2 regions of the Staphylococcus durrellii genome follow, and region 2 is predicted to be linked to the other one. Evidence: predicted binding sites of a transcription regulator. Region 2 holds the regulator's gene; the other holds the start of a gene.
What was found. The regulator LexA, encoded in region 2, represses DNA repair genes until DNA is damaged. The targets are predictions, from matches to a motif close to CGAACATATGTTCG.

Region 1: the regulator LexA is predicted to act here: its motif matches at 3,226-3,239, upstream of ISP02_RS04135 (YolD-like family protein).

What each region holds. Positions count from the first base shown of each region.
Region 1 covers NZ_JADIIO010000001.1:870,328-878,055, reverse strand. Annotated here, with positions in the region: gene ISP02_RS04150 (aldehyde dehydrogenase) at 1-1,176, shown strand, start outside; gene pglS (6-phosphogluconolactonase) at 1,277-2,311, opposite strand; gene ISP02_RS13255 (ArsB/NhaD family transporter) at 2,902-2,982, shown strand; gene ISP02_RS04135 (YolD-like family protein) at 3,263-3,667, shown strand; gene ISP02_RS04130 (hypothetical protein) at 3,848-4,018, opposite strand; gene ISP02_RS04125 (C45 family autoproteolytic acyltransferase/hydolase) at 4,505-5,545, shown strand; gene ISP02_RS04120 (DUF4097 family beta strand repeat-containing protein) at 5,649-6,497, opposite strand; gene ISP02_RS04115 (HAAS signaling domain-containing protein) at 6,494-7,054, opposite strand; gene ISP02_RS04110 (hypothetical protein) at 7,146-7,640, opposite strand.
Region 2 covers NZ_JADIIO010000001.1:1,448,121-1,455,848, reverse strand. Annotated here, with positions in the region: gene ISP02_RS07080 (CAP domain-containing protein) at 1-787, shown strand, start outside; gene lexA (transcriptional repressor LexA) at 994-1,617, opposite strand; gene sosA (DNA damage-induced cell division inhibitor SosA) at 1,759-2,004, shown strand; gene ISP02_RS07065 (DUF896 domain-containing protein) at 2,107-2,373, shown strand; gene tkt (transketolase) at 2,452-4,440, shown strand; gene ISP02_RS07055 (YneF family protein) at 4,659-4,898, shown strand; gene ISP02_RS07050 (hypothetical protein) at 5,038-5,715, shown strand; gene ISP02_RS07045 (hypothetical protein) at 5,930-6,103, shown strand; gene ISP02_RS07040 (CcdC family protein) at 6,298-6,765, shown strand; gene sbcD (exonuclease subunit SbcD) at 6,876-7,728, shown strand, end outside.

The sequences.
Region 1 (7,728 bases), 580 kb from region 2:
AAAAATATTAAGTTAGCACGCAAGGAGCTTAAAAATTGGACTAAGCGCAAGCAAGTAAATACTCCACTATTTATGTTTCCGGCAAAAAGTTACATTATGAATGAACCTTATGGTACCGTATTAATTATCGGACCTTTCAATTATCCTCTACAACTCGTAATAGAACCACTTATTGGTGCAATTGCTGCTGGTAATACTGCTATTATCAAACCGTCTGAATTTACGCCAAACATTACTAATGTCATTCGTAAAATAATTGAAGCAGTTTTTGATCCTGAGTATGTAGCTGTAATTGAAGGAGAAGCAGAAACGACAAAATTACTTACTACCTTACCTTTTGATTACATTTTCTTTACTGGAAGTGAGGAAGTTGGTCGTTCAGTATATCAAGCTGCTAGCCTAAATTTAACCCCTGTAACACTAGAACTAGGAGGCAAATCTCCTGTTATTATAGATGAATCTGCAAATATTAAAGTTGCAAGTGAGCGCATATGTTTTGGCAAATTCACTAATGCTGGTCAAACATGTATTGCACCTGACTATCTATTAGTCAAAAGGTCGATTAAGGAAGACTTAATAAATGCACTTAAAACGACTATCACTGAATTTTATGGCAAAGAAATACAACAGTCTAAAGACTTTGGTCGCATAGTTAATGAACGTCATTTTACAAGACTTACTACATTATTAAATGAGCAACAACATAATATTGTTTTCGGTGGTGATACCAATAAAGATAACCGCTATATTGCTCCAACAATTATAGATAATGTTGCTATTGACTCTAAAATTATGCAAGAAGAAATTTTCGGACCATTATTACCGATAATTACTTATGATGATTTTGACGCGGCATTGGAACTCATTCAATCTAAACCAAAACCTCTGAGCTTATATTTATTTAGCGAAGATGAAAATTCAACTGAACGCGTATTAAATGAATTATCATTTGGTGGCGGTGCAATAAATGACACATTAATGCACATTGCAAATCCCAACTTACCGTTTGGAGGCGTGGGAAACTCAGGTATCGGCCATTATCATGGTAAATATAGTTTTGATACTTTTAGTCATGCAAAATCTTATATTTTCAAAACAACGCGTTTAGAATCTAGCATTATCTTCCCACCTTACAAAGGTAAATTTAAATATATTAAAACATTCTTTAATAAATAACATTGAAACAAAACATAAAAATAGCAGCTCATGTAGAGCTGCTATTTTTATGTTTCAAGGATGACCTATTTCCTTCTTGAAATTATTCATTTTACTAACTTTATTGTAAAAATTTAACACATACCCCTTCTGCTGCTTCTGCATGATTATCAATTTGAGTTAATTCGCCTGTATTTTTATCTCTAGTGAATAATGTTAATGCATAGTCACCTTCTTGATGTGCACAAACTAAATAATCATCTGAGTTAGATATATTAAAGTCACGTGGGAATTCCCCACCACTATGCGTAATGTTAATTAATTCTAGAGACGAACCATCATTAGCTACTTTAAAAATTGCTATACTGTCGTGACCCCTATTACTTATATATAAAAACTGTTGATCTTGAGAAAGTCTAACTCCAGCTAATTTAGTATCTCCTGTAAAGTCGTCTGGTATAGTGCTGTGTCTTTCTACTTCTTTAAATTTTCCATCATGATAACTTACGACACTTACGATATTGGATAATTCATGAACGATATAAGCGTATTTATTATTACCATTAAATGTAATATGACGCGGTCCGTCACCAGGTTCAAACTGAGTCACTGCATATTCAGTTAATCCTTGTTGTCCATATTGATAAGTAACTACTCTATCAGATCCTAAGTCCATAGCAACTACATAATTATCAGGTGTTGTGTCTAATAAGTGTATATGAGGATGCTCTTGTCTTTCATTAGGACCTACAGGATAAGTATGCTGTAATTCTTGAATCAATTTGACTACTTTTCCTGAAGTTGTATCTAATTCATATATTCGAGCTAATCCTGCACCGTAAACAGATTCAAATAAAAATTGCCCATCTGGAGAAACTGACACATAACAGCCTGTACCAGCAGTAGATTCAAGACATTTATTAATCAAAGTTAATTTACCTTTATCGCCTATTTCAAAGCTTGCTACACCACAATCGTCTCCTTCACGTGTAATGGCATATAAATATGAGTTATATTGTACTAAGTATGTAGATGCTTCAATTTCATAGCCAGTTTCTGCTGTGGTAATTTGACCTTTTGCTTCATCTAGCTCAAAACGATAAATGCCTTTCCCTTCTTTTTTAGTATATGAACCAATATAACCTATTGTTGTCATGAAAACCCCTCCAATATTGATATAACTTCATTTTATTAAAGTTAGCTGAGAATAACAATTAATTAAATTTTATGTTTATCGTCTATCATTTATGATGCAACACTATGTTTTATCTGTTTATAGTAAATATCCGATGTTAAGCTGTGTAAGTTCAATTTTGTTAATGCTGATGATGCACTTATTTTGACGCCAATTGTTTTAGCTATCGCACATACTTTGGACTTAAATAAAAAAGTAATATTACCTATTTATCATTGCTAGTGACTTTATTGCAATATTTATAGCAATTGTATTCGTATTGTTAGCGCGCTAAACACCGCCTAGTACATACTAAAAAGTACTAAAAGAAGTACCGTATTTTTTTCCATTGAAGTATGCCTTTTCTTCTTTAATTTAGAAATTTTAGGTATTAATCACCTACTGGGTAATATACTTACATTTGCTGCTAGCCATAATTTACTTGTACACGTTATCGGTACTAGTTTCATGTCTAGCGTTTTTATCATCAGTGATAAATAACTTACACACTGTATTAATCGATTCGCTAACAATTAATCAAACCGACGTTTCTGAAAATACTCAAATAAGGCATGATTTATAATAGTGTAATTGGTTCATATTTAAGTCCTAAAATAACACCTATCGGCTCATTAGCTATTTACTGTGGTTGACATGTACTAACTAAAAATTCATTAAAATATCACAGTTGTCTTACTTTAAAACAGTTATTGTAATTACGCTACTAATATTATTTATCACTTTATTAAGCCGATACTTTACATTCATGCTTTTCGAACAGACTACACACAGACCAAGACATATCAAGATGTTTTGGTCTGTTTTTGGCAATGACTGATTATATAGAAATATGTATTTCTTTTTTATATTCATGTAAAAAATCACTTGCATTTAACAGAACATATGTTCTATTATTGTGTTGAGGTGATTTCGATGATTCCAGATCAATATAAACTAGAAAGCGATTATAGAAAAATCCCAAGAGAATATCTGTCTAAAGATATCCCTATGGGCAGAGGAATGGTTAAATGGGCACCCTTTGCCACATTGCCAGAACAATTTGAAACGATTCAAAACTATATAATTGATCAAAATAAAATAGACCGTCCCATTCTATCGGACGATCAATTAAATGAGTTAAATATACATTTGAATCAGTCTTTGCATAACGATCGACCTGTTCAGCTTGAATATTATCAAGAAGGATGGCTTAAATCATTATCGTTAACGGTGAATCATATCGATATGATAAATATGTATCTTACTGGGATAAAACATGATGACGGTGAAAACATTAAAATTTCTTTATTAGACATTACAAAAATTCAACAATTATAAATATTAATCAATATTAAACTTAATCAAACTCATATGATTTTAAATAGCCATGTAGGAGGAATAGAGTAGAGAATTGGCTTAGTGTATACGCAATTGCCTTAATGATTATAATGATAGACATTAAGATTATCGAAGACTTATACAAAAAAATAGAACACGTAACGTGTTCTATTTTTATAATTAATTATTAGCTTCAATATCTGATACGATTTCTTTTGTTTTGCTTTCGATGTCTTCAAAGTCTTTTTTGAAAATATAAGCAAATACCACTGCACCAACACCAGCTAAAAGTGATACAGTTAAGATTGTACCAAGTACAAATTTAATTAAACCTTTAATAAAATTCAACATTCTGATTCACCTCAATAATTTATTAACATCACTATCTTTAATGATAGCATACTTAAAAGCATCAATAAAAGTATACCTATTATTGGGAAATATATTCTAATAAAAAACATAATATTATATGATATGCTTACACTATTAATAATATACTTCTGTTAAAGATATAAGATTGAATACTTTATTTAACATTTATATAATATCATAATTTAAATGTGAGTGATATTATTAAAGATTTGAAGAACAATAAAAACGACTACTATACTAGTAGCCGTTTAATATTAGTAAGTTTTAGTTGTTCCACCATGCTGCGACTGCTGATTTAAATTGTTCATAATAATTACTCATAATATCACCTCATAGAGTTAATAATTAATTTATCATCGATGTTATAATCATCATATACACAACTATTAATAATAGCAATTAATATAAAATTACATTAAAGTTACAATATTGTTATATAAAGTGACATTAGGAGCGTTATCAATTATGCAAAATGTAAAATCAGATATAATGACCCACAGGGGTTCTCATTTTGACTTAGGCGTCAAAACTGCACAATGGATGCAACAAACCCCTCTTTTGAAGAACAGAGAAAAGGAATGGCGTAAACGTATGCCTCGGTTTGATATCCATATAAAAGAAACATACGAGATTTTTCAACATTATGCCCCTCATATTTGGGAAGAAATTATTGGAATGCAAGAAGTATTAAATTTGCCAACGAACCAAATGATATTAAACTTTGCACATTACCGTTTTACGCCATTAAAAAACAGTGGCTGTACCGTCTTTTTAGGTAATGATTACATGGTTCGCAATTACGATTACCATCCAGCAACGTATGATGCGCGCTATCTATTATTTAAACCGAATGATGGAGGGCTAGCACAATTAGGGCCTACTTCACGCGTAACCGGTCGCATGGATGGCATGAACGAGTCAGGATTAGTTATGGCATATAATTTTATGCATCGTAAACACCCTGGTGATGGTTTCGTATGCTATATGATAGGACGCTTAGTATTAGAATATTGCAAGGATGTTCCAGAAGCAATTCAATTATTAAAGTCATTACCACATAGAAGTTCTTTTAGCTATATTGTAATGGATAAAAATTTAAATCACGCTATTATTGAAGTAACACCAAGAACTATCGATGTGAGATATGATAAGACTTGCACTAATCATTTTAAGCTATTGACACATGAAAATAGAAATTATACGAAAGAATCAATTGAGCGTTTAGACAGATTAATTGCACAAGCTCCAGAACAAATTTCTAAGCACGAAGCCTTTAAACTTTTTAATAATCCTTCAAATGAAATATACAGTAAACTATTTAATAGCTGGTCTGGAACAATTCATACGAGTATGTATGAGCCACAATCCCTGTCAGCTTGGATTACATTAGGTGAAAATAAAGCGCCCACACAATTTAATTTTCAACAATGGCTAGAAGGACAGCCACTAGATCAGCATAGCTTTGAAGGCCAAATAGATACTAATCTAACTTTTGCAACATATTAATTAAAACATTATATTTAATCTACTATTCACTTTTCAATAAAACTGCTCTTTTCAAATTACACTTAGTCGTGTTTCCTTAGAAAAGAGCAGTTTTATATTTCATTTATTTAATAAAGATATTGCCATAGTCTGTATAAAATTCTAGAACATTATGGCTATTACCTACCTTACTATTTTTAAAGTATTTATTATCAACATGTGCTTTACCATTGTCAGGATTCAATTTCAGCAATGTGTCTTTAGGTTTCGTAGCATATGACATATGAATATTCCCTTTAGTCGTCGATGCTTTGATGTCAGATGTACTTTTCATTTCTTTTAAGTTAATACTCTTGTTTCGAGATAGTAGCACAGAATTTTTCATCAATGAGTTATTTACATCAATTTCTCTAGTTGTTTTAATATCACCATTTTTAATAATAGTGTTCCGCAAATACACTGGCGCAGATTTAGAACGATATTTTAAATTTTCAAACTGCGTATTTTTTATGTTCAAACCATCGCCACCATTGTAAGTAGTTTTGATGTTAACTTTACCTAATTTCAAGCCATTCATGTTGATCGTTTCAGAATTTAAATACATATTTAAGCGATTCTCCTGATTTTTAGGTACTGTAATAGTTAATTCACTTTCCATGCTTTTGAACGGGTTAAAGTTTAGACCATAATGATCTTCGTTGTTATTTTTTTCTTTAACAAATAATTTACCATCATGCTTATCAATTTCAACATCTTTTGTTCCTTTATAATTAATAGCCAATTTTTTACCGTGTATTACATTTACTTTAGCCAATTTTGTATTTACGTTTAAATTATTAATATCATTACCGTCAAGATTCTTATGTGCTTTATTGGTTTTATTATCTTGTTGTTCAAATGTAAACCATGAAATACAGGCAAATGAAAAACAGATGACAAATAAAACTAGTCCACTAATGAATAACTTCCTCATTTAGCCGCACTTCCCTTAATATTTTTTATATTCCAACGTAAATAACTCAAAATGATACGGTAAACTAATTCAGCTAGTTTTAAAATTAACACAAATAAGACGATGCCTAACCCTGTATACGAAAAAGCAAATAAATAATTACTTAAAGCCAAACTCACATTTCCATTTATCAAACCATGCACGATGAGTAAAATTGGTGAAATAAAGAATAACAGTGCAATTAATAATAATATAAACATAAAAAAAGCTACAAAAATCATTGGTATTAAAATAATGAGTAGCGATACAATACCCATACCTAATGATGCCATAATCGCTTTGAAAATCGTCTGAGCATTTGTTCTATATTCGGCATAACTAATAGCGTTTTGCGCCATTATTTCTTTCCCTAATGTTCTAGGAGATTCTAGTTCACCCACAATTTGGTACTCATTTTTCCCCCTTTGTTCCTCCTCAAAAAAGTATTCTTCATACTCATACATTTTATTGTCTCTAGCTTTTCTCGGTAAATGATTGAGTTCTTGTTCAAGTTCATTCAAAAAGGTAATTTTATCCACAATACCAACCGCCATTTAAATTTAGATTATATTTATATAGTTATATCTGATTAAGAATAAAAGTTAACTTCAAAGTTACTATGTAAATTACTTATTGTTTGTAAAACTCAAACTTTTTAATTTCCTCATGCTTAATAACCGCAGATAACTTAATACGATGCATTTTATCTATATATTGGATAAGTTTGTACCCTTTACCCAATTTACGTTCTGTATAATTACAGCCTAATTTACGCTTTAAATCCTCAAAAGAATCATTAATATGTACATTATCAATTGTTTTGATATCTTTATCTCCTGTGAGCGTAATACCCATAACAATCTTAGATTTCTTAGCGACTTTAATCACTAAATTAGGATGATTTATTTTATTATAAAAAGAATATCTATCAAGTTTTATTTTATTATTTTTCTCATATCCTAAGTGTTTAAATTTGTCTCCGACTGCAATATCATCTATTGTAAACGAAGATAAATCGGTCGATTTTTCATTTTTTATATGTACCCCAATCACTAATCCTACAATACTTAAAATAAGAAAAATTAAAGATATCGTTATTTTCATGTACAAATTCTTATTCATCAATATTTCACACTCCGACCTTATGTTTCAAATATAGCATAGCCCTTTTATTGTTGCATCCCTTAGCTCAACAAGTTAGTTTAAATCATTA
Region 2 (7,728 bases):
ATTAGGCAAAGCACAAAGGATAACAACGAATGAATATGGTACAAAATGGTATAGTTACTATACGAAAGATTATCAAGATTTTATAATGGTCAGTTATATTGATAGTAAAGTTAATGGCTTATATACTAACCAAAACGTAATTTCTTCACAATCGAAAATAAAATATGGCACGCCTAAGGAATTAGTGCGTCAACGTTTAGGTAAGCCAATAACTGAAAAACGTAAAGATAACGTGCGTTATGAAATTGATAATAAAGAATACGATACTTTCCATAAACATAATATATATACAACTGCATTTTATGATAAACACAGTAAAAATAATCTAACATCAATCTTATTGGTAAGTAATCAAATGGAAAATCGCTTGCGTGGACAATACGGACCACCTTCAGATGAATTGAAAAAAAGCTTTGAATTGCAAAATTTTGATCTTGTTAATGCTGAACGAGTTCAACACAATCTATCAACGCTATCTTATAGTGATGAAGCATCTAATACAGCACGTAAGCATAGTGACGATATGGCGCAACATCATTATTTTGACCATACAGATTTAAAAGGTAATTCGCCATTTGATAGACTTAAGGCAGATAATATTAATTTTAATGCTGCTGGTGAAAATTTAGCTTATGGGCAAGTTGATAGCATATATGCTCATGAAGGCTTAATGAACTCTCTAGGCCATAGAAAAAACATTTTACGTACAAGTTATCACAAACTTGGAGTAGGTGTATCATTTAATTCGAATAAACAACCTTACTGGACTGAAAATTACACAAATTAATGTTTAACAAAATGTTTTCAGGGTATCTTTAGTGTGTAAGGATGAGATATTTATGAAGGCTAAAAAACAAAAGAAAAAAGCCGATATATTAGAAAAAATTAAAGACGTTTTAGAGAAAAAATAAGCGATTGAGTCTTAGACTCAATCGCTTATTTTTATTGTATTAACCACAAGTCGTTTAATTTTATGAGAGTGTCTAGTGTAAATTACATTTCTCTAAAAAGACCGACAACTTTACCAAGAACTGTCACTTGCTCTAAATATATAGGTTCCATTGTGCTATTTTCAGGTTGAAGTCTATAACGTGTTTTTTCTTTATAAAATCTTTTTACTGTAGCTTCATTTTCTTCTGTCATAGCTACAATAATATCTCCGTTCTCAGCAATAGTTTGGCTCCTAACGATTACTTTATCCCCATCTAAAATTCCAGCTTCAATCATACTATCCCCAACAACATTTAATATGAAAATATCGCTGTTATGAGTAGAAGTGAAATGTTCCGGTAATGGAAAGTATTCTTCGACATTTTCAACAGCAGTAATAGGTATACCAGCTGTAACTTTACCAATTACTGGGACGTGAATTGTTTCTTCATTATTTACAGGTTCACTTAATAGTTCAGAAACAATTTCTATGGCGCGTGGTTTTGTAGGGTCACGACGAATGTAACCTTTTTCTTCTAGTCTAGATAAATGACCGTGAACCGTAGAACTAGATGCTAAACCAACAGCTTCTCCTATTTCACGAACACTTGGTGGATATCCTTTAGATTGAACGATTTGCTTAATATAATCGAAAATTTCTGTTTGACGTTTAGTTAATTCTCTCATAATAGGCACTCCCTAAATTAATTTGTCTCAATTATAGCATGAGTTATATTTGTTTACAAACGTTTGTTCGTTTTTGCATTGACATAGAACGCGTGTTCTGATAAATTAGTAATACAAACAAACGTTCTGGGAGTGAATATAATGACTAAACAATATATAAAACAATACAAAACTTATTTAATCGTCCTTTTAGCTACTATGGTACTATGTGTGATTTTTTTAATATCTGCAGATTTTGATACTAAATCAGAACAAACGTACGAAATGACGGACCATCAGATTACAAATCTTTCAAAGGGAACAATGGCAAACACCATGAAATCTAATGAGAATTCCAATGAAAATGACGAACATACACCGAACCAAACATTTGCGATTATTCGGTAGTAATACTGTATCAATAGATATGTTGAAGTGAGCGAAAACATTTAGTTTCGCTCACTTTTTTGATACTATTTGTATTGAGTAAATAACCATGGAGGTATTGCTATGAGTAGTAATGAAGTTAATATTGATAGAATTAATGAATTAGCTAAAAAGAAAAAAGAATCAGGTTTAACTGAAACTGAGGCAAAAGAACAGTCTAAGCTTAGAGAAGCCTATTTACAGTCATTTAGAAAAGGTTTCAAACAGCAAATTGAAAATACAAGAGTTATTGACCCTGAAGGTAATGATGTAACACCTGATAAAGTTAAAAAGATATTAGATGAAAAAGATAACGAAGATAAAAATGAGCAAGATAATAACAAAAACTAATCTTATTTTTTTAAATTAATAGATAAATAAGTTATAATAGTAGTTGTGTTATGCTACTTAAGAAAGGAAGTTGTTTAGATGTTTAATAAAAAAGACCAATTAGCTGTTGATACTATTAGAGCTTTGAGTATCGATGCTGTTGAACAAGCAAACTCAGGGCATCCAGGTTTACCTATGGGTGCGGCACCAATGGCGTATACTTTATGGACTCGCCACTTGAATTTTAATCCCCAATCAAAAGATTACTTTAACAGAGACCGTTTTGTTTTATCTGCGGGACATGGTTCTGCTTTACTTTACAGTTTATTACATGTTTCAGGAAGCTTAGAACTTGAAGAATTAAAACAATTTAGACAGTGGGGTTCTAAAACACCAGGTCACCCTGAATTTAGACACACTGATGGCGTTGAAGTAACTACAGGTCCACTTGGGCAAGGTTTAGCAATGTCAGTTGGTTTAGCTTTAGCTGAAAAACATTTAGCAGGTAAATTCAATAAAGAAGATGCTAAAGTTGTAGACCATTACACTTATGTAATTGCATCTGATGGTGACTTAATGGAAGGAATTTCACATGAAGCAGCTTCATTCGCTGGTCACAATAAATTAGATAAATTAATCGTATTATATGATTCTAATGATATTTCACTAGATGGTGATTTAAATAAAGCTTTTTCTGAAGACGTTAAAAAACGCTTTGAATCATATGGATGGCATCATATTTTAGTTAAAGATGGCAATGATTTAAATGCTATTGACAAAGCAATTGAAAAAGCTAAAACTCAAGATGCTCCAACTATGATTGAAGTCAAAACTGTTATTGGTTTTGGTGCTCCGAATAAAGCAGGCACTCATGGCGTACATGGCGCACCTTTAGGTGAAGATGAAAGAAAGCTTGCACTTGAAAATTACGGTCTAGATCCAGAACAACGTTTCAACGTGCCAGATGAGGTTTATGAAATCTTCTCAGAAAATATGTTGAAGCGTGCTAATGAAAATGAAGAAGCATGGAATAAATTAGTTGAAGAATATGTTTCTAAATATCCTGAATTAGGTTCAGATTTTAAATTAGCTATTAGTGGTAAATTACCAGAAAATTATCAAGATGCTTTACCTGAATTTGAAGCAGGACACAGTGGTGCTTCTCGTGCTGATTCAGGAGAAGTTATTCAAGCAATCAGCAAAACTGTTCCTTCGTTCTTTGGCGGTTCAGCCGATTTAGCTGGTTCAAACAAATCAAATGTTAAAGATTCTAATGACTTTAATGCTACTACTCCAGAAGGTAAAAACATTTGGTTCGGTGTTCGTGAATTTGCAATGGGTGCTGCTGTTAATGGTATGGCTGCTCACGGTGGTTTACATCCATACGGTGCAACATTCTTTGTATTTAGCGACTACCTAAAACCAGCATTAAGATTATCAGCAATCATGGGACTTAACTCTACATTTATCTTTACACATGATTCAATAGCTGTTGGTGAAGATGGTCCTACACATGAACCAGTTGAGCAATTAGCTGGATTACGTGCTATTCCTAATATGAATGTTATTCGTCCTGCTGATGGTAATGAAACTCGTGTTGCTTGGGAAGTAGCGTTAGAATCAGAAAACACACCAACTTCATTAGTATTGACTCGTCAAAACTTAACAGCTTTAGACTTACCTAAAGAAGTAGTTGAAGAAGGCGTACGTAAAGGTGCTTACGTTGTATATGAATCTGAAAAAGATGCAGAATTCTTATTATTAGCTACTGGTTCAGAAGTCAATTTAGCAGTTGATGCTGCTAAAGATTTAGATGCTCAAGGTAAAGGTGTGCGTGTTGTATCTATGCCTAACTGGAACGCATTTGATCAACAATCAGATGAATATAAAGAATCAGTAATCCCATCATCAATTACTAAACGTGTAGCTATCGAAATGGCTTCATCACTAGGTTGGCATAAATATGTAGGTACTGAAGGTAAAGTAATCGGTATCGATACATTTGGCGCTAGTGCTCCTGGTGACTTAGTAGTTGAAAAATATGGTTTCACTAAAGAAAACGTATTAAATCAAATTCAAACATTTTAATTAATCTCTTATAATTAAAATTATTAAAGACATAAGAGCATGGCTCTTATGTCTTTTTTCTTTAATAGTAAAATGTTAATACTTAAACCAATGTATGTTTACAAATCTAAATTAAAATTGATATAATACTTAAGGTTAAATATATTTAAGGCGAAACTTCCTTGAAATAAAATATATATTTTAGTAAAATGCATTAGGATAGGAAAGTGGGTGAAACAATGGCAATTTGGTTAGCAGTTATTTTAATCGTAATAGCACTAATCATAGGTTTAGTAGGTGGCTTCTTCCTTGCAAGAAAGTATATGATGGATTACTTTAAAAAGAACCCACCAATTAATGAAGAAATGTTACGTATGATGATGATGCAAATGGGTCAAAAACCATCTCAAAAGAAAATTAATCAAATGATGACAATGATGAATAAAAATATGGACAGTAATATGAAAAAATCTAAATAATATGTCATTTATAGACTGGTACATCCTCATAGGAGTGATTGCCAGTCTTTTTGTATTGAATGATATATACGAGAATTTAAGGCAAATAAATGTTAAAGTAAATAGACATATCACTAAAATGTAGTGGGAGGCATAGGAAATGAAATTAAATAAAATAATCATTTATACAGATAAATTAGCAGAAATTCAAACTTTTTATGTTAATCATTTAGGTTTACCATTAAACCAAGACGAAGAAGATTTTTTCTCGATATTAGTTGGTTATAGTGAATTAATATTCAAATATAGTGAGACGATTACAAATCCTTATTATCATTTTGCATTTGATATCCCCCCGCAAATGTTTAGTGAAGTTAAAGACTGGCTACAACAACGTGTTGAATTATTGACAGAGAAAGGGCAAGACGAAATCTATTTTAGTGGTTTTGATGCTAAGTCAGTGTATTTTTATGATTCCGCACACAATATAGTTGAATTTATGGCGAGAAATGAATATCGAAATAAAACTCAAGCTAATCATTTTACTATAGATGAAATAATAGGTATTAGTGAAATAGGGTTAGTCATTGATGACCTAGAACAATCAATGGAAACTTTAAAAAAATATAATTATAGTAATATATCAAATTATATCGACGAGGATAGTTTAAATTTTATTTTCAAAGATAATGACTCTACATATTTATTACTAACAAAAGCTGAAAGACGATGGTTATTTTCAGATAAATTAGCGAAGGTTTTACCTATTACAGTAGAAACAGATAGTGAGCAAATTGAAGTTGTTAATGGAGAATTAATTATTAATAAATTAAAATAGCATACTTATAATAATTGGTTTTGTAACATTTAAATATTGAAAAAGTAACGCCAATTTTCCAAATTTAATAAAAAATTTAAATTTCTTGGATCTATAGTCACTGCAAGACCCAAGCTGTTTTAATGATTATCAAATCGTTTGATTTTTCAGAAAATTATTTGAATGCTTTTTCGATATGTTATATAATCAAGAACATAGAGGAGGCTAATAATTTATGAAAGATGCTTTTGATATGGAAGACAAGGAAGTTTTGGATCGATTATCTTGTGCTCACATCAATTTTAGTAATGATGTTGAGTTTAAAGAATATAATAAAGCTATCCAAACTCATGACATGAATTATCTTAGACAAACACTTAATAACATGAATTCAACAGCTACAATGTAAAAGTTTAGAAATATAAAAATAAGCCTTGTGAAAGGCTTATTTTTTATGTGCTTGAAAGGTTTAATATTATGACATTTTTATGTATATTACTTTATAAAGGCTAATCTGAATTATAATTACTGGTCATTTATATATATAGTGTTATAATATCGTTTGTGAATATAAGCTGTAGACTATTAAAGAAGGTGTAATTGTTGGCGTATTTAGTGTTTTCGATTTTATTCGCCTTTCTGATGGGCGTCGTTGTAATTATCGTAAGAATGAAAGCTCAAAACTTTCCTGTTAATGAAAAGAAAATAATTTTACCACCATTTTTTATGGCTACGGGTGCATTAATGTATGTAGTACCTTACTTTAGATTATCAGGCATGGAAATGCTTGAATGTCTTATATTAGGTTTACTATTTTCAACAGTATTAATATGGACTTCTAGATTTGAAGTTAAAGGTAGCGAAATATTTATGAAACGTTCAAAAGCCTTTCCGGTAATTTTAATTTCATTATTATTAATAAGAACATTAATAAAAATATTTATTAGTAATAAAATCGATCCCGGTGAATTAGCAGGTATGTTTTTCTTGCTTGCATTTTGTATGATAGTGCCATGGAGACTTGCAATGCTTTATAAATATAAAAAAGTAAAAAGTGAATTACTAAATTAAGCATTAAACCGTCTGTCAATCGTGATAGGCGGCGTTTTTCATTTTATAATCAATGTGATAAAATATTGAATAAAACACGGAACGTGCGTTCTGTTATATGAGGTGAAATTATGAAAATTATACATACTGCAGATTGGCATTTAGGACGCATGCTAAACGGAAAATCTTTACTTAAAGATCAAGCGTATATATTAGAACAATTTGTAACTGCAATGAAAGAAGAGCAACCTGACGTAATTGTATTAGCAGGCGATGTTTATGATACAAGCTATCCTAGTAAAGAGGCTATTCAATTACTAGAACGCACAATTGACACTTTGAACTTGTCGCTAAACATTTCGTTAATTATCACAAGCGGGAACCATGACGGCAAAGAACGATTAAATTATGGTGCTAGATGGTTTGAGAAATCTAATATTTATATCCGTACTCAATTGAATGATATGACATCTCCTATAACAATTAAGGATGTTAATTTTTATACATTACCTTTTGCAACGATTAGTGAAGTGCAACAATTCTTCCAACAAGATAAAATCGAAACTCATCAACAAGCAATTGATTTATGTATGAAACATATGTCACAACATATGAATCATTACGCTAGAAATTTATTAATAGGACATATGACCGTGCAGGGGGGGAAACGATCTGATTCCGAAAGACCACTGACAATTGGAACGGTTGAATCAGTTGATAGAAAGTCATTTGAAGACTTTAAACACGTAATGTTAGGTCATCTACATCATCCATTTAGTATAGACTCTGATTATATAAGTTATAGCGGTTCCTTGTTGCAATATTCTTTTTCTGAAGTATCACAACCTAAAGGATATCGTAGAGTGATAGTAGAAAATGAAGATATCAAAGATACTTTTGTACCTTTAGAACCCAAACGTGTGTTGGAAATTGTAGAAGGAAATTATGAAGACGCTATTCAAGAAAAGCTAAATATTAAAAGTA